Regions from separate parts of the Paenisporosarcina sp. P4_D4 genome, predicted to be linked through region 2. Evidence: riboswitches for the same ligand, from Rfam matches in the RefSeq annotation. Region 2 holds a riboswitch; the other holds the start of a gene.

Region 1 (10,115 bases), on a different contig from region 2:
CGATTTATTTGCAATGGTTCTTTTAATATTGAATCCCAGCCACGTTTTTTGTAAACGGCCAAGCGGAATCCAGCCATATGGTTCAATGTTTTAGCAAAGAACTCTTCTTTATCTGTCCATGCTTGTTCTAATGCTTCAAACGATTCTTTTCGAACTTTTGCATCCGGATGAGAACTTAAGTTACTCGCTTGTCCTACAGAGAACTCTTTTTCTTCTCCGTCCACTGTGACACGAACTTTCACGTCACCAACCAATAAATCGTATAGTTGACCCCATCCATGATAGCCGTCCACCCCAAGAGCGGTAATCATATCTTCTTCTTTTTCAGAAAGTAATTCCTTCGCTTCATCTCGCCATTCGTTTAGAACAAAAGCAAATTCTTTTAATTGATCGTCCTTCATTAAAGCAGTCCAAACAGTTTCTTCAGTTTTTGATAACTGTTGTTGAACAACGAGCATGGATGAAGAAAAACGAGCACCTAAAGAGCCGATTTCCCCTTGCAATAAGTTCGCTTGTTTATCAGTAGTATCTTGAGCTAAATAACAACCAACAACTGCTCCAGCTTGTGTTAAATTTTCAGCAACTTGTTTAGTTTCTTCAATAATAGAAGAAATTTTAGTAGCGTCTGATTCCCCTGTTGGAACAACAAAGGATGATAAAGTTTGCTCAAAAGTATCAAGTCTACTTGCTAAAGCATCCAAATGTTCACGAAGTTCAGGAGATGAGCTTCCTCCCTTAAAAAATACGTCCAAGTCCCAAACTTCAGCATACGTCTTTGTAGTCAATATCTTTCCCCCATGTCTTTCTAAATTTTCTGAAAACACTATACTATTATATCATGCTTCTTCGCCTTGCGAAACATCGTTCTGTAGTTTTGCAATGGGTATGCCTTTTTCAATGCACACTTGCATAATATGTTCCAGAATTCTTTTTAAAACAACCTTGCGTGCATATTTCTTATTATTCGCTTCAATAAACCACGGAGCCTGTTCAACATTTCTTCAGCAGCAGTGACAAATTCTGTCAATCCAGAGACCTTCATTCTTTTAAACTTCATTTTACAGAGAGTTTTGGTAAATAGAAATTTGTTGTTGCTTTGGACTGACGTTATACTAATGTATAGGAGGTGAATGCTGTGGTTCGTTTCGCACTAATGGTCATCGCACTGATTGGTGTGATTATCATCAATGCATTGGCAAATATTTTACCACTTAACAATCAAACAACTGGTGAAATTTCCAATCGTCTTCCTGTACTATTTACACCGGCCGGCTATGTATTTTCAATTTGGTCCGTTATTTATGTATTGATGCTCATTTGGTTGGTAGGTATGTGGAAGAGGAGTAAAGATATAGATGCAACCTATATAAAGCGCTCAAATCTGTTTATCATCAGTTGCATTTTTAATGTGGCATGGATTTATTTATGGCATTATGAATATTTCTTATTTACGGTTGTCGTGATGATTGCATACCTAATTACACTAACTTTACTTTATCGTACTTATCCAGTATCCGATAACCTTCTTACTGGTCGCTTTCCAATATCAATTTATTTGGGATGGATCAGTGTTGCAACGATTACGAATATTAGTTATGTCCTAACTCTATATCAGTGGAATGGCTGGGGATTGAGTGACCCCCTATGGGCAGTCATCATGATGACTGTTGGAACAGCACTCGCACTACATATTCGATTCCACCATTTTGATATCGCTTATGTATTTGTCTTTATTTGGGCTTATATCGGAATTGCGGTCCGAAATGGTTTCGAAGAACTTCTTGTCTCTACAGCTGCTCTTTTCTTATGTGCAGTCATGCTAGCGGGCATCCTATTTATTAAAAAAAGACCAACTGCGCGTTCATAGCAGTTGGTCTTTCGCATTATTTAATCGATTTTCGTAATAAGAATTGGCGCATCTTTAGTAACGATGACCGTATGTTCAATCTGTGCAACTAATGATTTATCCGGAGTCAAGAAAGTCCAACCGTCACCAGACTCCACGACATGTTCCGCTTTTTCTGAAATGAACGGCTCAACTGCCAAAACCATACCTTCTTTTAAGATGGTAGGTTCCCATGCATCAAAGTAATTCAAAATATGCTGTGGTGCTTCATGAAGAGATTTTCCGATACCATGTCCAGTTAAGTTCATAATGACAGTTAATCCATTTTGCTTCGCTTCACGTTCCACAGCTTTGCCGATTTGATTTAACCGAGCACCAGCCTTTACTTTCAACATTGCACGGTTAAATGCACTTTCAGCTACTTCACATAGCTTTTCTTTCTTCGCGTAGCCTTCACCCACTACAAATGAAATTCCCGTATCTGCGAAATAGCCATTGAATGATCCGGATACGTCGATGTTCACTAGGTCTCCATCTTTGATGACACGTGAACCAGGAATGCCATGAGCAACTTCTTCATTGACACTGATGCATGTAAATCCAGGGAAATCGTACTCCCCTTTAGGACCAGAAATAGCTCCTTTTTCTTTAAACATGCGGCCAGCGATCTCATCAAGTTCTTTTGTCGTGACACCTGGCTTTGTTGCATCTCGCATTACATCGCGAATTTCTGCAACGATGCGACCGATAGTTTTTAACGACTCAAAGTCTTCAGTAGTTTTTGCAATCATATTCGTTAAACCCTTTCTTCCTCAAATTATCTACCCCATACTATACCACAAGAAAAGATGCTTTCCCATTTACCAAAATCATTCTGAACATTTGGTAAACCTCTAGTAAAGTATGCGCAATAGAGGAATTGCGTCATCGGCCGAATTTTAAAAACAACCCATACAGGGTTTTAACGTGGTTTTTGTTCATTCAAAACGAATTCTGTCCACTCGCTACCAACATAGATGATTCCACTCAATAAAGACACACCTTTAAATTAAACGTTATTCCGATGTTCAATCAGACGTGGTGCAGCAACGAAAATGATGGAGCAAACAATTGCTGTCAAAATAATGGAAGGAATCATATAACCGCCGTTATATACGAGCGAATAAATCCAAACGTTCTTGCCTTCTGCAGCTTCTGAAAAGAAAATAACTCCTGCGATTACGTGTGTAAAGAACCGGAAGAGCCCACCAAAAACAGCTCCCAATACGATATAAGTAATCATTTTTCCTTTACGCTGCTCATTTTTTGCTTGTATTACTTTATGTCTGACAAGTGCTGCTAAGCCAACAACTGTGAACGCTACGAAATAATCCAGGAAACCTTGGGCAGGAGTTAAAATATAAGCTCTTCCCGCTAAAATTTGAAGGACCCCAATAATCAGACCCGTGCTCAAACCTCCCGCAAGCCCCCATCGAATAGCCATCAATACGATTGGTACCATGACAAGACTAATAGATCCGCCCTGGAACCATAAGTTAATAGAAAGCATATCCAATACCAATCCGATTCCTGCAAAAATAGCCACTTCAATTAATAATAACAACTTACTTCGATTCATCTTGCTTCCTCCTTTTGCGATGTACTGCAAATCGCATGTCAGGGTGAAAAAACCATAAAAAAACAACCTCAGGGACAGAGCCTGACGTCGTTGGAGTCGGTTTCTATCCACATCCCTGCGCAAGCATTAACTTACAGGTTCAAAGGGTTAGAACGTTCCTCGCTCACTCTCAGCCATTACAGGCTCCCCTTGTGGTAAATACATCTAATTTTGATATTACGGGTTAATTGTAACCAAAGAGGGAAAGAGAAGCAAGAGGGTTTCGTTAGTTCTGTGACTTTTGGAACAGCGGTAGTATACTGAATATAAAAATTTATTGAGGATGTGAAGTTACATGATCGAGTTATTGAAAAATTTGGTAGCAGTTAAAAGTGATACAGAAGAAGGTGCCAATGAAGCACTTCGATTTTGTTCAAAATGGCTCGATAGTCATGAAATCACACATGAAGTTCTTGAAAATGAAGGCCGATTGATGATTCACGCTGAAATCGGACAAGGTCCCACAACCATCGTATGGAATGGCCATGTGGATGTAGTACCTGGAAAAATCGAGCAATTCAATCCCGTTATCGAAGGCGACCGCTTGTATGGTCGTGGATCCGCAGATATGAAAGCTGGAGTGGCAGCCATGATGGAAGCGTTCCGACGTACTTATTCTGCAAGGGAAGAACTTAAACAACGCATTGTTTTACATATTGTAACGGATGAAGAAACGGGTGGAAGTAAAACATCCGGTCATCTTGTAGAAATTGGTCGCTCAGGTGACTTTGTCATTTGCGGAGAACCAACTCACCTGAAACTAAGTGTTCAATCGAAAGGAATTCTGCATGCGGATGTCACTTTGTTCGGAAAAGCTGCCCACGGATCCCGTCCATGGGAAGGAACGAATGCCATTGAAGCAGCCTTTAAATTTAATGAACAATTAAAGACACTACCATTTACGAAAGCAAGCAATCCATATTACGAATATCCTTCCATTAACTTGGCTAAAATCCAGGCGGGCGATCGATATAATGTCGTACCTGATGAATGTCTAGTTAACTACGATATTCGCTTTGTGCCAGGACAAAAATGGGAAGATATTATTGAAGAAATGACTGAACTTGCTCAATCTATTAACCCCAAAAATATTGTCAAACCTGGCGGTAAAACACCCGCCATTACAACAACCGAAGATAATGCTTTTGTTCAATCTCTTGCTGGTGTTATAGCACAAGTAACACAAAAAGAGGCTGTGTTATTCGGGCAGCATGGAGCTGCGGATACACGTTACTATGCAAAAACTGGTGCTGGAGCAATTGAGTTCGGACCAAGCGGAGACGACTGGCACGGACCAGGAGAGTATGTATTGATATCATCCGTTGAGCAATATGCAGACATTTTAACGAAATATGCATTGATTTGAAACCTCTACTAATGTTGTAACGTATTAAATGGCAGTAAGCATTAAAGGAGGAGTATTAATGGATAATCAACGTATATTATCCGCTTTGTGTTATTTCAGTATTTTATTCGCTCCATTCTTATTGCCATTAATCGTATATTTCGTTTCACCGACAGCTGAGGTTAAGTATCATGCGAAACGCTCTCTTCTGTCACACTTGATTCCCGTGGTGCTCGGAATTGTCGGGTTCATTGTATTAGTGATTGGTTCAATCGCAGTATTCAGCACGACAGTTGATGGTACTGCAGAGCCTAGCACATCATTTAACTTCCTGACTGCAGGACTTCCTTTCTTGTTTATTGCAGTCTATGGTATTCTTTCTCTTATTGTACTGATCTGGAATATCATCCAAGGAATTAAAGTACTGCAATAGGTTTACCTTGGGCTCTTTACGGGAATTAAATTAATATACAATACTGACAGGAGCGATACACATGAGAATCGGTAACTTAGTTAAGACCGCTGTAAAGTTTGCGCCAATTATTATTCCAATCGTAAAAAAAGTATTGGATTCAAGAAAACGCTCCACAACAATAACATATCCACGCAAATAAAAAGTTGGAACTCATTAATCTGAGTTCCAACTTTTTTTATATCATCGTTTTCATTTCAGATATGGCAATATAGTCTTCTTCCAAAAATGATGATGGCAGTGCGGCAGATTCATCTCCAGCTGCCGTTGCCTTTGCCCCTTGACGGTCTTTCATAATCTGTTCGAAGCTCAGTGGATTTGCAGGAGGAATCTCCCCTGCCAATACCTGCATGCCACCTTTAGCATAGACATTGAAGAAGCTGTTAGCCATTGCTCTGTATCCTTCAGCATTAGGATGCACATCAGCAGGGTTCGGTACTTTGCCAGTGGCTTGATCTCCAAATGCAGTTTCCACAGATACAAATTTCACACCCGCTTCTTTTGCCACGTTTGCCAAAATTTGATTCAATCGATTCAGTTGTTTCGCAGTACCGACTTTTTGTGAGTCACGAGCATGTGGATAGGCAAAATAATAACCCATTACATACACTTCCGCTTTTGGTGCAATCTTTTTCAACTCTGTAAGCATGGTCTTCATATTCTTTCGTACATTGTTTAAAGAATAGTCTGCTGGGATTTGCTGAAATGACAGTGAGCCTGATTTTGCATCTGATTTTATTAATCTCAGAAGATCGTTTGCTCCAGCAGATATCGTGATGAGATTTGCATTTTGTAGCAAAGGTTTTGCTTCTTTCGATTGGACTCGCTTCAACACATCAGCGCTCGTAAATCCTGGGAACGCCAAATCTTTTGAGTAGAAGGCCAGTGGTTGATTTCTCGCAATTTCTTGGGCAATTAAATCACTGTAACCAGTATCAATCTCACGTGTCGGGGTTTGACCTGCCGCAAGTGAGTCACCGAGAGCCACATAAGAAACTGGTCCAATTACTTGAGCGCTTGTCTGTAATGGCACTAAAAACAGGCCCAGACTGAACAACACGACAGTTATTTTTTTGATAATCATGACATCACCTTAAAATGCCCAATTGCCTTTGCGGAAAATCGGTTCTCTTGTACCATCTTCATATTCGCCATCAATGTCCATTTCTGCACTGCCTATCATGAAATCTTCATGAGTCATTGATGTATTTAATCCTAAAGCACGAAGCTGTGCCTCTTCTAAGTCCCGTGCACCTTCAACGCATGTTGGATACGCTTCGCCAATTGCTAAATGGTTAGAGGCATTTTCATCAAATAATGTGTTGTAGAACAAAATTCCAGAAGATGAAATCGGTGATTCATGAGGTACCAATGCCAACTCCCCTAAATAAGCAGAGCCTTCATCATGTTGAATGAGTTGCTGCAATAAGTCATTCCCTACTTCAGCCTCAGCCTTCACGATCTTTCCTTTTTCAAACGTTAACGTAAATTTGTCTATGATATTACCTTGATATACAAATGGTTTAGTATTACGGACATAGCCATTTACACCAAATTTTAATGGAGCAGTGTACACTTCTTCAGTCGGCATATTCGCAATAAACGCTGTTCTGTTAGGTGTTCTGCTGGCACCGGACATCCAAATATGTTTATCCGGCAATTCGATTATCAAATCCGTGCCTGGTGCTTTATAAATAATTTTTTTGAAACGTTTATCATTTAAAGCTGTTGCACGGGCTTCCAAATCGCGGATATGTGTTTTCCATTGATCAACAGCAGTTCCATCTCCGATGCGTACGGTTTTAAAAATCGTTTCCCATAGCATGGATAACTGCTCTTCTTTTGGCAAATCCGGGAATACTTTGGCTGCCCACATCTCTGAAGGTATAGCTACAATCGACCAAGCAATTTTATCTGACATGACGGAAGCGCGATATTTTTCCAATGCACGGCCAGCCACTTTTTGTTGATCGGAAATGCGTTTGGCAGGAATTCCAGCCAATAAATCAGGATCTTCTGCATCAATCCACAACAAAGCTCCCTGCTGATCGATCAATTCTTCACGCTGTGTAACCATCCATGCAGGAAATTCGTGCATAGCGGAATCTGGTGCCAACTCATAAAAAGCACGATTTGTCGGCCCATCTGAGAAATTCACATGGACACGCTTTGCTCCAGCTTCATATGATTTCTTCACAACCAAACGCGTAAAATCAAGGGTATCAGTCGTTGTATTTATCAATACATATTGACCAGGTTGGACATTGATTCCAACGCGAACTGCCAAATCTGCATATTCGGCTAGTTTCTCTTCAAATGTCATTTCTTTTTCCCCCTTTGTTGCACCGTTTTTGAGGACCCTTCAATCAATTTACCTTGATCCCATACCTTTTGAACGGGTTTTGAAGGCAATTCTTTCGTCCATTTTTTAAAATTCTTTTCGTCTGTGTAGGTTAATAAAGACAATACTTCCCCGTCAGCACCAGCACGGCCTGTTCGACCTGAACGGTGCAGATAAGGTTCAATTGAGTGCGGTACATCGACGTGAATGACATGAGTCAATCCTTCAATGTCAAGACCTCGTGCTGCAATATCTGTAGCGATCAGTATGCTTACTTCGCCTTTACGGAAAGAAGCCAATGCCTGCTTACGTTCTTCTTTTTTCATATCTGAGTGCAAGGCAACTATTTTTGCTTCACGGAATTTCAGTTTCGTTTCTTTCATCAACAATTGATCTAAATTATTGACAAACGCTAGACCCCGTAAGCCTTCTACGTGCGCCAACCGTCGCAATAAATCGGTTTTATCTCGTTCTTCTACTTTGACGAATGAATGGACCACTTTTCCTTGTGCTGGCAATTCTTCATGACTAACTTGAATTCGAATCGGCCCTTTCATCATGCGACTTGCAACAAGCTCAATTTCTTCTGTTATTGTTGCTGATACGACCACAATTTGTCTGTCATGATTAGACCCATCGATAAGCGCTTTAATGATACCACGATGCTCACGGGCCAATAGTTGATCTCCCTCATCTAAAACAATATGTCGTATATCGTGCAATTTAAGTTTCTTTGATTTCATTAATTCATTCAAACGCCCCGGTGTTCCTACAACAATTGTGGGCTTTTTCTTTAATTTTTCCAATTGACGAGCCATATTGGCTCCTCCGATTAGTTGAGCAACCGTAATATCGGTATCTGCAGTCCACTCTCGCAATACTTCAACGATTTGCATGGATAGTTCCTGTGAAGGGGCAACGATAAGTGCTTGTGTTTTTTGAATGGCACCATTCACTTGATTCAATATCGGCAATACATAAGCCAAAGTTTTCCCTGATCCTGTTGGCGATTGTGCCACCACATCTTTTCCTTCCAGCATGCTAGGGATTAATTGTGACTGAACAGGCATTTCATATTCAAATTTCCATTTATTTTGAAGTTCTGGTTTTAAGTTTTCGATAAATGTCATGGGTTATTCCACCTTTATAAATACATGCTCCTAGTGTACCACAAATCACTATCTTCAACCTTTTACTGATATATTCAGTCGTTTTCCCCATAATAAAAACCCTGTCCCCATGAAGGAGACAGAGCATGTTTAATCATTCAATTCGTAGCCGCATGCAAGTATGGCACTTTCAGCTAATACCATCAGAGAATCAATATAAGTTTCATCAAGATTCAGTTCTTTTTTGACAATCGATAATTCTGTACAGCCCAATATCAAATGATCGCAACCCAATTCGTTCATTTGATTGATGATTTGCTGCCATTTTAGAAAATCGACAGGTTGCCCAGCTTTGACGTCATCATAAATAACTGACATGACCAGTTTCTGAGTTTCCTCATCGGGTACAACCGGTTGAATGCCACTCTCTTTACAAGCCAGTTGGTAAACAGAAGCCGTCAATGTACCTGTTGTTGCCAGAATTCCTACTTTTTTGGCACCAATTTGAGCTGCACGTTTTGCCGTTTCGTTAATCATGTGCAATACGGGAATTTCCGCTCCTTGTTGAATCTCTTTATAAAAAGAGTGAGCAGTATTGCACGGAACCGCCAACACTTCCGCACCAATAGATTTCAGTTTTGTAGCATCGGAAATCATCACTGGCACTGGGTTGGCTTTCGATCGATCTAAAATATATGTTGTACGGTCTGGTATGGTCGTATTATTGGTAATCACCATGTTGACATGCTGTTGATCGGTTTTCGCTTTCGTGCGTTTAACAATCATTTCACCAAGCAACATCGTGGCCAGGGGACCTACTCCTCCAATGATGCCTAATATTTTCGTCTTCATAACTTATGACAAACCTTTGTTATTAAAGTATTTTTTGTATTTACGATAGTAATTCAAATTATTGAGCGTCAATTTCGCCCAACGTTTCGGATTGAAATCCTCTTTGTAGAATAAGTGATTTGTCACTTTTCCTTCTGAAATTAACTCCCTGGCTTCTTCTTTCAACAGCTCGTTTTGTGCGTATTTGAATAATACACCTTTAGGGATGATCATCCATAAGTGCTTGTCCTTCGCATACGTCAATGTTTGTGGAATATTGAGCATATGATCGTCTGCTACGTATTTCATCAAATTATGACCACTTGCCGTTACATAGTAACTGCTGCGGCCATTTCGCAAGTTGATTTCAAACAGTTTATATTCACCATCACGCAAATCCAGCTTCATATCAAAATTCGCGAAGCCTGTGTAGCCAATATCTTCAAGGAATACACGTACTCGGTCAAGTAACGCCTCATCAAATGTATTAATGATTGCCGCATAGCTCCCGATT
Region 2 (12,437 bases):
TTCCAAAAATCCATCGACAAACGGTTTTTGATTTAACACAGGAAGAATGGAACGCTACATATGAATTGATGCAACAAGTGAAGTCCTATGCGGACGAGAACTACTCACCAGACGGATACACACTAGGCTGGAATGTTGGAGACGCTTCAAACCAATCTATTCCGCATGCGCATTTTCATATTTTGCCTCGTTTTGCAGACGAACCTTATGCTGGAAAAGGCATTCGTGCATGGTTCAAATCGGAAGAAAATCGCAGACCCGGAAAATAACATGTATATCGAAATTTTCTCGAATGGTCAGGTTGGAAATTAATAAATGGTCAAAATCCCCTTCGAGTCAGAAACCACTTCACACTCGACAAAAACCGTTACACGACTGATAAAATACAAAACCCATTTTATTAAAATACATATTTCACTCCTGTATGAGCAACCTAAGCTGAAAACAAAAATCAGGTGAAACAGGAGGTAAAAGTTTGTATATGAAATCTATATTATTAGTCGTTCTGGCTATGTTTATGCTTGCTGGTTGTGGAACGGATAAAGGTACTTCCATCGGTACTCAACAGGGGCCAAGTGATCAAGATAAAGACTTCGTACCTGGAGAGAATAAAACAGATGGTGAAGAACCAACGATGGACAAATCAGATATACCAGATGCTGATGGTGCAGCTGACAATAACGACCAAAAATAAGCCTACAAAAAAATCCCTCTCCATTTTAATTTGGAGAGGGATAACTTTTACACTTTTGTTTTTGATGCGTTGCGTTTTGACATCCATACACCAAATATCATCAAAGCGATAATAGCAACAATCGTGATCACCATGCTCCACCAGAAATCGCCTGAGTCTGGTGAACCTGTCAACCACTGCGTTGCATAAATAGACAGCTTCCAAGGCGATATGGTCCAGTACGCTCCAAGTAAAGAGTCTACAATCTGAACAAGTAAGACCAGCAATAATGATACACCTGCAGCGCCACCTGTAGGTAACCACGCACTCATAGCCAAAACGATTGTCACGACAAATAAAATCCATACACTATAAGTGCCTGCAAAAGCTAAGAAATCAGCTGCTTCGATTTTGCCGAATAACAACCCTGTGTAATACCAGCTCGTCAACAATCCTAGCCATACGCTCACTAGCGCAATGAAGCCTACAACTTTCCATTTGCTCAAAAAGTAATTTATATAAGAAATCGGTCGTACGTAAATAAGCGTTCCTGTTCCATTTTTACGCTCGCGGGAAATGGTACCCATGAATGCCAATACTAATACGAGCATGCCGATGAATTGGTATTGCCCCATTGTCGCCATGATGACTTGAGCGGGCGTGAAATCCGGCATTGGGAAGACGGAGCCTTCAGGCATATTCCCTACCGCGTCAAGTATTTGCGGCAAATAGTAACTTGTCAGCGGCTCGGACAATCCGAAGAAAATAAAGACTAGAGGTACCCATAAAAATTTATAGTTGCGTGTATTTTCACGCCACTCTTTTTGAAAAAGTACGATTAATTCCCTCATGCCTGCCCCGCCACCTTCATAAAGATTTCTTCTAAGTTCGCTGTTTGTCGCTCCGCTTTCTGGACATCCAGTCCACTTTCCGCCAACGACTTCAACACTTCCGCCATTGTCGGCAAACCTTGAGTTATGTGAATGGTACCGCAAGTGCCTTCTACTTGTACTTTCCATGGAGCACTTTCTGAATAAATGAGGGCATCTTCTGCTCGGCCAAATTCCAAGCGGTATCTTGGTTGATCATATTTTGCACGCACATCGCCAATCGAACCTTGTTCGACCAATTGTCCTTTTCGTAAAAACAACAATTGATCCGTCATTTCTTCCGCATCATTTAAAATGTGTGTCGAGTACAAAATGGTCATGTCTTGTTGCAAGCTTTTCAATAGATTCATAATCTCGCGTCTTCCAACGGGATCCAGCGCAGATACGGGTTCATCCAATAATAAGAGCTTTGGTTTATGAACAATGGCCTGTGCTAATCCAAGACGTTGTTTCATTCCGCCAGAGAAAGTGCCCGTTTTTTTCCGTAGTGCGTCTCCAAGTCCTACGAACTCCAGTGTTTTTTGTGCTTCAAGCTTGGCAGACCGTGAGTCCATCCCACTTAATTTCGCCGCCATTTCAGTAAATTCCAGTGCTGTCAGCCACGAAAAGAATTGTGGATATTGAGGCAGGAAACCAATATGTTTTCTTACGTCCGCATGTTTTTCCCCATTCAGTGAAATGGTACCGGATGTTGGTTGTAATAACCCACCAAGCATGGATAAAGTCGTCGTTTTACCGGCTCCATTTGGTCCGATTAATGCCGTAGATGTGCCTTCTCCCAGCGCAAAAGTCACATCATTTACAGCTCGCTCTGAGCCGTATATTTTCATTAAATGGTTAGCTTCTAAGATTGTCGTCATGCTTGTTTTCTCCCTGCAATAAAGTATGTAATAGGTCCAAAAATACTAATGAAAATAATAACCAGTACCCAGACCCATTTAGGTCCGTTTGTTTGATGTATTTTTGCTAAATCGATGAGTGCAACTACCAGTAAAATAAATTGAATGATAAATATCGGTGTGATAATACCCCAAGGCACCCCTTGTAATTCCTCCATTTTCTCCCACTCCTCTTTATTGCAATGTTAAAACGAACACGATACTTCCTATTAGTAATAGTAAGGAAATCCAACTGGTTTTGTGACCGAAATTGATGGTCCAGCCAATCCCAAAACGTTTTTCCACCATTATGCTCGGATCGTTCTTATTCACATAAAACATTCCGAATTTCCAGTATCGATCGTCATCTTGATCGATTACCCCTTCTAGACTTTCATCCGGGTGTGATACGACTATTCTGGTGCCACTTTGCCCTACTTTAATAGCGTAAAATAGGACGGAACCTAAAATAATGACCAAGAAAGCGATGGTGGAAGCAAGTGTTACTGAAGTTGACATGGTTTCAGGAAAAATAATGGTCAGCTGTAAGTACCCCATCAACAACGTCATCGAAATGGTCACGACAAACAATAACCAACTTGTATATTTACGGAAAGCGAGTTGTTGTTCTCGGGAACGTTTTTTATTTTTTACCTGAATTTTTGCGCCTGATTGCTTCATGGCCCCATTGAAAAAAAGCAACATGCCTTGAAGCACGAGTGTCAGGAATGGCAACGAACTAACTGAAAGCCAACTTTTTTCAGTAAATGCATCCGCTTCCCCATTCGGACCCCAGTGCGTCGGAAGCTGGTCAGGTATCAAATCATATTGGGTTAATCCATAAACACTTAGACTGACGGTCAAAAGCATCGGCAAGATAAAATACATGTTGGGCAACAGTTTCAGTTGCTCACGAAACTGCAGGTCTACCACTTTCCGCTCAACTTGACCTGCTGTCCATTTTTCATCTTTCTTCCAGTTAGCTAATGCAATATGATTTTTTGCATATAACCCCATCGGCAGAACCAATGCACCTATTTGTGCAGCTAATCCCCAAAATACAATTTGTTGCTCCTGTGGACGGACGATTAACACCCCGCCAATGAATAGGACTAGAACAACCACACCACATAGCAAAACCAATTGTGTGTAGCGATTTTTCATCTTCATAAGACGCGGGTCTTTTAAGTGCGTATCCGGGATATACACGCCAAACGCTTCACTTTCCTTCAGAAACTTCGGTAAAAAGGCTTGAATGGCAATGTTGAACATTAATAGGACGATAAAAATGATTGCTGACATTACTTAACCTCCTTCAAATCCAAAATAATTTCTTTCACCAGTAACTCAATGTCCTCTTTAGACAACTGAAGACAAAGTGCTTCTGCTATGATTGGGCGTAATTCTTTACTCAGTCGTTGGCGATCGGAAGCTGATGCTTTCCGTACACCTTTTTCATGAATGAATACACCTTTCTTCGGTACAATCTGAATAAATTCCTTCTCTTCCAAGTAGTGATAAGCTTTATTTACCGTATGCATGTTCATGCCGAGATCAGCTGCAAATGAGCGTACAGATGGCAAGGAATCTCCAGGTTTCAAAGACCCCTTTGCTACCCCTTCAATAATTTGCTGAGCCAATTGCAAGTAAATCGGTACGGTCGATTCCGGTTCAATCTCAATAAACATATGCGACCTCCCTTTGTTCTATTCTTAGTAGAACAGTCTTGTTATATACAATATAGAACAGAATTTGCTGATTGGCAAGTATTGATATTCACTTTATTTACAATCCTTTTTTCATGCGTTACAATGAAGCCGTTCTTGAATATATAAAACTGCATACGAATTTGCACTAGGGGTGCTATAGTTTGGCTGAGATGAGAGCATTTGCTCCGATCCCTTAACACTCGATCCAGGTAATACTGGCGTGAGGAAGTGCGGTGACCTTTGCCCAACTTTTTTTCTTTTTGCGCAAACCAGCTGCATTCCAAGTCGAATGCAGCTTTTTTATGTTCAATAATAGGTGCCTGGCACTAAAAAAGGAGGAAAAAGAGATGTCGAATGAGTTTAGTTGTGGGATTAGTCCAATCGTTGGCTTACGGTTTTCGATTCACCCGATGGCGGACAATTTTATTGAAATTATTAAAGGGGCTTTGCGTGAAGCAGATACCTCAAATGTATGGATGCATACCGACGACGTCAGTACGGTGATGCGTGGGAAGCAAATGCATGTATTCGATACAGCGAGAGCCATCGTATTGTATGCAGCAAAAACGGGTGCCCATGTCGCCTTTAACGGAACCTTTTCGATTGGCTGCCCAGGGGATTCTGCAGGCGATGTTTATCTGGAAAAAGATGATGTTCTGTTAAACCATCCTCAAATTCGRGAAATCAAACAATATGTATCATCACAATTTGCTCTGTATCCGATGAATAACCCCGATTATATGTCGGTTATTTATCAGGAAGTGGCACGTGCAAAAGAATATGGGGTGTTCAATGATTCCATGCATTATGCAAGTGGACTTCATGGGGATATTCACGATGTATTTGCATTCCTTGAAGATTCTTTTACACACGCTCGATCGGAACAACATAAACATTTGGTCATGACTGTTAACATGAGCATCAACAGCCCTTCTCACAAAGGAGATGCGTAATATGTTGAAGTCCTGGAAACTGAAAGAAGTTGTGTTGCTATCCGTTTTTGCAGTTGTCTTTGCCGTCGTTTATTTGCTGTTTGTTCAAGTAGGAAACATTTGGGCTGGAGTGATTGGACCTATTGCATACGAGTGGATCTTTGGGATTTGGTTTATTGTGTCGATCATTTGTGCATACATCATCCGCAAACCGGGTGCCGCTCTTTTGTCTGAAACCATGGCAGCGACTATTGAAGTGATGATCGGTAATGCGGTGGGACCACGTTTGATTTTATCTGGACTAGTCCAGGGGCTTGGTGCAGAAGCTGCTTTTGCCGCGACAGGTTACAAACGCTATGACTGGTGGGTGCTTTGTTTAGCGGGGATTGGTTCTGCAGTCTTCAGTTTTGCCTATGGCTTCTTTGTATCTGGTTACGCAGCGCTTGACCCTTCACTGCTTCTCTTGATGTTCACACTTCGAGTGATGAGTGGTGCCATCATCGCTGGTTTAGGCGGAAAGTATGTATCCGATGGTTTACTGGCAACAGGGGCTCTCCGTGGATATTCGATTTCTCGCAATACATCAAAGAAACACAAGCTGAAGGGTGAGTCCATTGGGTAAAGCTTTCACGAATGAATCACCAAGTGGCATCTCACAAGTGATTGACTTCAGAGGAGTCACGTTTCAATTTCCAGAAGATGACTCGCCAGTTTTTACAAACATTTCATTTTCGATAGATGCTGGCGAACGTGTCGTCTTATATGGTCCGAGTGGCTGCGGGAAAAGTAGTTTACTGTATTTAATGAACCGTTTGTACCCTGCCAATTGTGACGGAGAGCTAAGTGGTTCGGTTGTCCTCTTTAATAAAGACACCAGTAGTTATGTCGCTGGGGAAATTAATCGGAGAATCGCTACCGTCTTCCAAGATCCGGATACACAATTTTGTATGCCTACAGTTGAACAAGAAATGGCTTTTACGTTAGAAAATCTGTACGTCAATCGGGCAGAAATGGAACAGCGAATCACATCAACACTTACCCTAACCGGTCTTTCTGAAATCCGGCATGCAATGATTCAAACGCTTTCCGGAGGAATGAAACAACGACTTGCAACCGCTTGTGCATTGTTAATAGAACCGCAAGTGCTGTTGCTCGACGAGCCGCTTGCTCATTTAGACCCTCTGACCGCACAACAATATGTGGAGTGGTTGGATGCATTGCAATTATCCAATGGATTCACGATCGTGGCGGTTGAACACCGTCTCGATTTGTGGGGTTCATTTTTCGACCGTGCCCTTCTCGTCACATCATCCGGGGATTTCCATGTCGAAAAGCATCCGACGAGATTTCCAATTCGTTTTCCTTCACGTACTTCGACTATTCAAGAAGGTATAACGTTGGAAGCGAGAAATGTCAGTGTGAACATTTATGAAAAACGTTTATTACATGACGTTTCCCTCCGTTTGCAAAAAGGTGAAATCGCCGTCCTTGCAGGTCCGAATGGCAGTGGAAAATCCACTTTCCTGAAAACCATATGTGGTATTTTGAAAAAATCGGCAGGGTACATCGAAAGTGGAAAAACGTTTCCAGGGTACGTTCCACAATCGCCAGAGCATTTATTTGTTACTCAACAAGTAGGACAGGAGATTTCCTTTTCAAATTACTCTACCAGCGATGAAATTGAGGATATTATGCAACGGTTACGACTAGCCGAAATTCACGATGCCCACCCTTTTGCAATCAGTCATGGACAAAAACGACGTGTGGCAATTGGAGCTCTGCTAGCAGATAAGCGACCGGTTCTATTATTAGATGAACCTACATCTGGACAGGATTCAGATGCTCTTATCGAATTGTTTCATTTACTCGATGCTCGTGCCAAAGAAGGGTTCAGCGTATTGATTGTGACACATGATATGGCGTTTGCTGAAGCCATCGCGGACACCGTTTTCTTATTAAATAACGGTGAATTAACGGGGCGTTATGAAATTGACCAATTGTGGCAGCAATCCGAATTATTAAAACGTCATCAATTACTTTCTCCGATAGGAGCGGGTTCATATGTCTAGTCGTACTTGGTTACATGAAATGAATCCTGCTTTGAAGTTTATGTTAGTCATTGTCTCTATGTTGACTTTGGCGTGGTTTTTCAATCCATGGACGCCTTTTCTATTATTTATCGGTGTTATTTTTGTTCAAATATCGTTCAGTCGAGTAAATTGGAAAGTTTGGATTTTATTCATGATTCCAATAGGCTTTACTGCTCTCGGATATTTATGGACGACAGTGCTCTTTGCGGCTGATACAAGTGGTGACGTCATTTGGGCATGGCATGGATTTGAAGTGACGGATAAACAGTGGCATACAGCGTTATCATTGGCGTTTCGTGTTTTCGCTTTATCCTCACTGTCTTTGTTGTTTGCATTAACAACAGATCCAGTTAAATTTGTGATGAGTTTAATGCAACAATTAAGACTGTCACCAAAACTTGCATACGGTGTGATGGTTGGATATCAGTTTTTGCCTGTCGTGAAGGATGAGTTCATTCAGATTCGACATGCACATCGATTGCGAGGAATTGGTCAGGAAAAACATGCTTGGCAACGCCTCTTAAGCATGAAAAGGCTATTGATTCCACTGCTTGCGAGCGCTGTTCGTCGAGCGGAACGGACGGCATTCGCCATGGAAGCAAGAGGCTTTACAGGTGAGCAGCGTTCCGTTTATTACGAACCAATCACCATCGCTGGCCGTGATTGGTTACTGGCTATCATTATGATTGGTATATTAATAGGCAGTAGTGTCACTGGCTTCCTTTTGAGCTGAACCAAAAAATCTCCCTTTGACAAACGTTGTCATGGGCGATTTTTTATTATATTTGCAATTCACTGAGTCGTGGCATTGCAGTCAATGCACCAGCTTTTGTAGCAGCTAGGGCTCCAAGATGATTGGCAAAAGCCGTACATTCAATAAGGGATTCCATCGTTGTCGGCAAACCATTGAGATGGACATAGCGCAATACGCCTGCCATAAAGGCATCTCCAGCTCCGGTCGTATCGACAGGTACCACTGGTTCTACCGGAACATGCTGGAGTTCTCCATCCAAAACGGCATAAGTCCCTTCCGCACCGGCTGTTATTAAAATGATGGGGATATTCAGCTTGGCGATTGCTGCAAGTCCTTCTTCCATGGTAGTCGTTTCAGTTAAGAACGTTAACTCTTCTTCCGTGAACTTCAACAAATCTGCGTCTTTGAAAAATGAAGAGATTGTTTCGCGGCATTCGGTTTCACTATTCCAGCGTAGCGGGCGGATATTGGCATCAAAAGACAATAAAGCTCCGTGCTTTTTCGCGTATTCTACTGCTTTGCGGGATGTCTCCAATGCCTTCGGTTGAAACAATGTACCAGAACATAAATTTAAAACAGATGCTTTTTCAAATGCCTCTTCTTTCAAATCCTCATCGCCGACTTGAATATGTGGTGCATCGTCAATATATTGATGAAAAATTCGATCATGGTCTTCCGTTAAATGCACATACACTCCACTCACCCGTTTTTCAGGTTCTACTTTGGCAAAGTCCATGATGACTTCTTCAACTTCAAGTTCACCTCGTACAAACTCAGACGTTGCATCATCACCTGTAATGGTAATAAATGCTGAAGGTACGCCAAGCCTAGCAACACCTACTGCTACATTAACGGTAGCCCCTCCCAAAAACATTGAAAATGATGTGTTCGTTGAATCGGTTGCAATATAGTCTACAAAAGCATCCCCGTAAGTGAGGACGTGCGATTTATGTGATTGAGTCATCATCCATCCTCCTTCTATTTAGTAGTATTAGATTACCATGAACGGCGTTGTAGAGGGAACATGTACATTTTGGTATAGTTGAAGGAAGGAGTTGAGTTTCATGACCATACATATTCGAAAAGCAAGACCTGAAGATGCTGAAAAAGCCGTTCCACTCATCATCGATGCGATTGGCGACATTGCCGAGCAAATGACTGGCGAAAAGGATGCCGAAGCAGTGACAGAACAGTTAATCCACTTATTTCAGCAAGAAGACAATCGACATTCCTATTTAAATACGGTAATTGCCGAACAACAAGATGGGATTACTGGAGTGATGGTTCTATATTCAGGAACCGACGCCATTGAAATGGATGCGAATTTAGTAACATGGTTACGCACGAAAACAGGAGAACCAATCGTTATTCCACCAGAGGCACGTAAAGACGAATTTTATATTGATACCGTTTGTGTAAACCCCGATTTCCGTGGGCAGGGCATCGGCAGTATCTTATTGAAGCACGCAGAAGAAGTCGCACGAAAAGAAGGTTTCTCTAAAGCCGCACTTAATGTGGAGTTGGAAAAGGAAGCAGCCATTCGGCTATATGAAAGAATCGGTTATCATATTGCTGAACCGTGGGAAATCTATGGCGGTGCCTTTCATCACATGGTGAAACCTCTTTAGGACAAACCATTCTCTAAAAAAACGCCCGGCCTTTTGTAGGCTGGGCGTGATTTTGTTACTGGGCTTTTGAATGAGTGCAATGATTTCATAATAATAAGAAGAAACTCTATTTTTATAGAATATTTTCTTTCCACTTTATCCGATACTTAAACAAAAGCAGTGTAACATATAAATTCCCAGTTCTGTCACAGCTGTATAAGCTTTTTTTTGCTACAATGACATCAACGAAACGAAATGAGGCGTATGACAAATGAAACGATTTTTAGCAATTGGATCAATGCTCGCTGTTCTTACTCTTAGTGCTTGTGGAACAAATGACGAACATGAAGGACATAACGCAGCAAAGACAGATGAAGTTCCAGAAATAGTTGAAGTCGATTTAATCGTACCTGAAACAGTTACTGCCGGTGAAAAGGTAGTAATCGCTGCTGCAGTCACACAAGACGGAGAAATTGTGGAAGATGCGAATGAAGTAAAGATTGAGGTCTTGAATTTAACTTCTGGCGAAAAAGAAATGATTGTTGCAACATTAAATGAAGACAAACAGTATGCAATTGACTATACATTTAAGACAAATGGGACGTATGATATTACATCGCATGTAACAGCTCGTGATATGCACATTATGCCTACAAAACAAACAACGGTGACCGGTGGCGAAGAAACGTCAAGCAAAGCGACCGACACTTCGACTGAAGGAAAAGCTCATGGCGGCGATAGCCATCATAGTCACGGTGCAACGATTGATTTCGCAGACGGTTCTGCGACTGTTGGTGAAGCGGTAATGTTAATTGCCAATGTTTCTCTATCGGATGCGCCTCTTGAAGGAGCACGCGTACGATATGAAATTTCACGTAGTGATGACGACCACCACACTTGGCTCGAAGCCCCTGAAAAAGGCGCAGGCGTGTACCAGACAGAATTCACCTTTACAGAGTCTGGAACTTACGAAATTCAAGTTCATGTAACTAAAGGCGACGATGTGCACGACCATGTGGTAAAAACGTATACAGTGAAATAAGATAGACGCAATCCTGTAAATGGATTGCGTTTTTTTTTACAATGAGGCTATCTTAAAGAAATTTATCTCGCTTTATTCAACTAAAGAAAGCTTTTCTTGAATATCAGCGAGACACTATCATGGCTCTATTTTCTTTTTGAACAATAACTGAGCCAACAAAAAAGAGGAGCGCCAATCTGGCCTCCTCTTTCCTTCTTTCTCTAAGGACTGCATGGAACGCCCTTTTGTGATAGAAGAGCTTGATGTTTTCGGTCTACTATTTCTTAGCTGGTTTAATGGCGAATGTAACCGCTACAAACAACGCAAAGCTTAAGAGTAATGTACTTCCACCCACAATGTAGAAAATCAATGAGAATGTTTCAGGTATTCCAAGAGGTTGCATAAATTGAAGCCACATTCCTACTGTTAATCCGATAGCTCCTAAAATGGCTGACCATGCATGAACGACGACCAATTTCGGATATTTCACTTCAAACAACTTGTAGAATACACCCCAACTAAATACGGATAACCAACCCACCAGCAAAATATGTGCATGAATCGGCTTGAATGCGTACGACCCCGCTCCCGCCATATGCGAGCCGATATAGGCGCCAATAATCCCAAAAATTGCGGCAATCCGGATTAAACGAATACTCCATTTTTCTTGCATATTATTTCTACCTTTCTTCTTTTAAGATGAGTTCATCTTACCACACGAAGATGAACATAACGTGAACTTGGTATTACAGTTTTGGAAGAATGATTTGAATGGTGGTTCCTTTATCAATCTCACTATTGATTGACACTGCTCCTTTGTGACGTTTCACGACCTCACTGACAATTGCCAGTCCAAGCCCTGTACCTTCCTTAGCTCGAGTCCGGGAGAGATCGGCTCGGTAAAACCGGTCAAAAGCTTTTTCTGCTTGTTCATCGGTCAATCCAATCCCTGAATCTTCTATTGTAATAGCAACTTCCTTCTCCAACTCAAATCCTTTAATGTGAATGAATCCATTTAAACGGTTGTATTTTACTGCATTGGTGATGATGTTTTCCCATACTTGCATCAATAATTCCGGATTTCCGTGTGTAAGCAGGGGTGGCATATCTATCCGAACATCCAGCTCCAACTCTTCAAAACGCCATTCATTTTGACGAATGGACCTTTCAATTTGCTCTTTAATAGAAACCCTCTTATAAGTGGGTTGATACGATTGATGATCTAGTGAAGTTAAATACAACAGCTGCTTTGTTAATGCTGACAATCTCCTACTCTCTAACTCCACGATTTCAGCATATTGAAGTCGTTCATCTTTCGGACAAGATGGATTTGCAAGTAACTGCGCATATCCTTGGATGTTCTGTAAGGGTGACTGGAAATCATGTGAGACATGACTTATAAAATCTTTTCGTACTTGATCATTCTCTTTCAAACGAGTGGCCATGATTTGAAAACTTGCAGCCAGCTGTCCGATTTCATCCCTACTTGAAACAGCAATGGGCTCATCAAAGCGTTCATTCGCTATTTTATTCGTTGCTTCTGTTAACAAGGTGATGGGTTGAATCATCTTTCTCGCGACAATTATCATCGCAAGTAAACTAAACACGGTCATGGATGTAGCCAGCCCACCCAGCAGAAGGTGTACTTCCGTAAATAACATTTTGATATTTGGGCGAATAAACAGTGCATGATTCTCCCCTTCATAAACAAATGGAACGCCGACTGTATTGGTCAATTGATTTGAAAAGAAGCCGGTAACAAATGTTTCTTTCGGAAAATCTCTCATGCCGTGATAAATTTCGCCTTCAAGTACCCCTTCTTTTACTTTTGCAGGCAAAGTTGATTCACGAAATGGACCACCATGAAAATCAGCTTCACCCGC

What was found. A riboswitch is a leader RNA that binds a small molecule or an ion and turns the genes downstream of it on or off. The one in region 2 is predicted to bind thiamine pyrophosphate.
Region 1: another riboswitch for thiamine pyrophosphate. It lies ahead of thiT (energy-coupled thiamine transporter ThiT); the one in region 2 lies ahead of AC1DSL_RS05775 (YkoF family thiamine/hydroxymethylpyrimidine-binding protein).

Annotation. Positions count from the first base shown of each region.
Region 1 is NZ_JBFUIO010000033.1:12,375-22,489, reverse strand. Features, by position in the region: gene AC1DSL_RS09675 (M3 family oligoendopeptidase) at 1-785, opposite strand, end outside; gene AC1DSL_RS09670 (TspO/MBR family protein) at 1,136-1,867, shown strand; gene map (type I methionyl aminopeptidase) at 1,888-2,637, opposite strand; gene thiT (energy-coupled thiamine transporter ThiT) at 2,895-3,464, opposite strand; TPP riboswitch at 3,560-3,664, opposite strand; gene AC1DSL_RS09655 (M20 family metallopeptidase) at 3,799-4,869, shown strand; gene AC1DSL_RS09650 (magnetosome magnetite crystal formation protein family) at 4,928-5,281, shown strand; gene AC1DSL_RS09645 (SGNH/GDSL hydrolase family protein) at 5,499-6,404, opposite strand; gene AC1DSL_RS09640 (aminopeptidase) at 6,414-7,643, opposite strand; gene AC1DSL_RS09635 (DEAD/DEAH box helicase) at 7,640-8,791, opposite strand; gene cuyB (cysteate racemase) at 8,921-9,622, opposite strand; gene AC1DSL_RS09625 (carboxylate--amine ligase) at 9,626-10,115, opposite strand, start outside.
Region 2 is NZ_JBFUIO010000013.1:27,821-40,257, forward strand. Features, by position in the region: gene AC1DSL_RS05740 (HIT family protein) at 1-269, shown strand, start outside; gene AC1DSL_RS05745 (hypothetical protein) at 482-694, shown strand; gene AC1DSL_RS05750 (ABC transporter permease) at 742-1,524, opposite strand; gene AC1DSL_RS05755 (ABC transporter ATP-binding protein) at 1,521-2,423, opposite strand; gene AC1DSL_RS05760 (PLD nuclease N-terminal domain-containing protein) at 2,420-2,620, opposite strand; gene AC1DSL_RS05765 (DUF1648 domain-containing protein) at 2,637-3,743, opposite strand; gene AC1DSL_RS05770 (GntR family transcriptional regulator) at 3,743-4,129, opposite strand; TPP riboswitch at 4,288-4,394, shown strand; gene AC1DSL_RS05775 (YkoF family thiamine/hydroxymethylpyrimidine-binding protein) at 4,498-5,103, shown strand; gene AC1DSL_RS05780 (ECF transporter S component) at 5,105-5,704, shown strand; gene AC1DSL_RS05785 (ABC transporter ATP-binding protein) at 5,688-7,151, shown strand; gene AC1DSL_RS05790 (energy-coupling factor transporter transmembrane component T family protein) at 7,144-7,905, shown strand; gene AC1DSL_RS05795 (carbohydrate kinase family protein) at 7,952-8,890, opposite strand; gene AC1DSL_RS05800 (GNAT family N-acetyltransferase) at 8,991-9,554, shown strand; gene AC1DSL_RS05805 (FixH family protein) at 9,805-10,575, shown strand; gene AC1DSL_RS05810 (hypothetical protein) at 10,832-11,227, opposite strand; gene AC1DSL_RS05815 (sensor histidine kinase) at 11,301-12,437, opposite strand, start outside.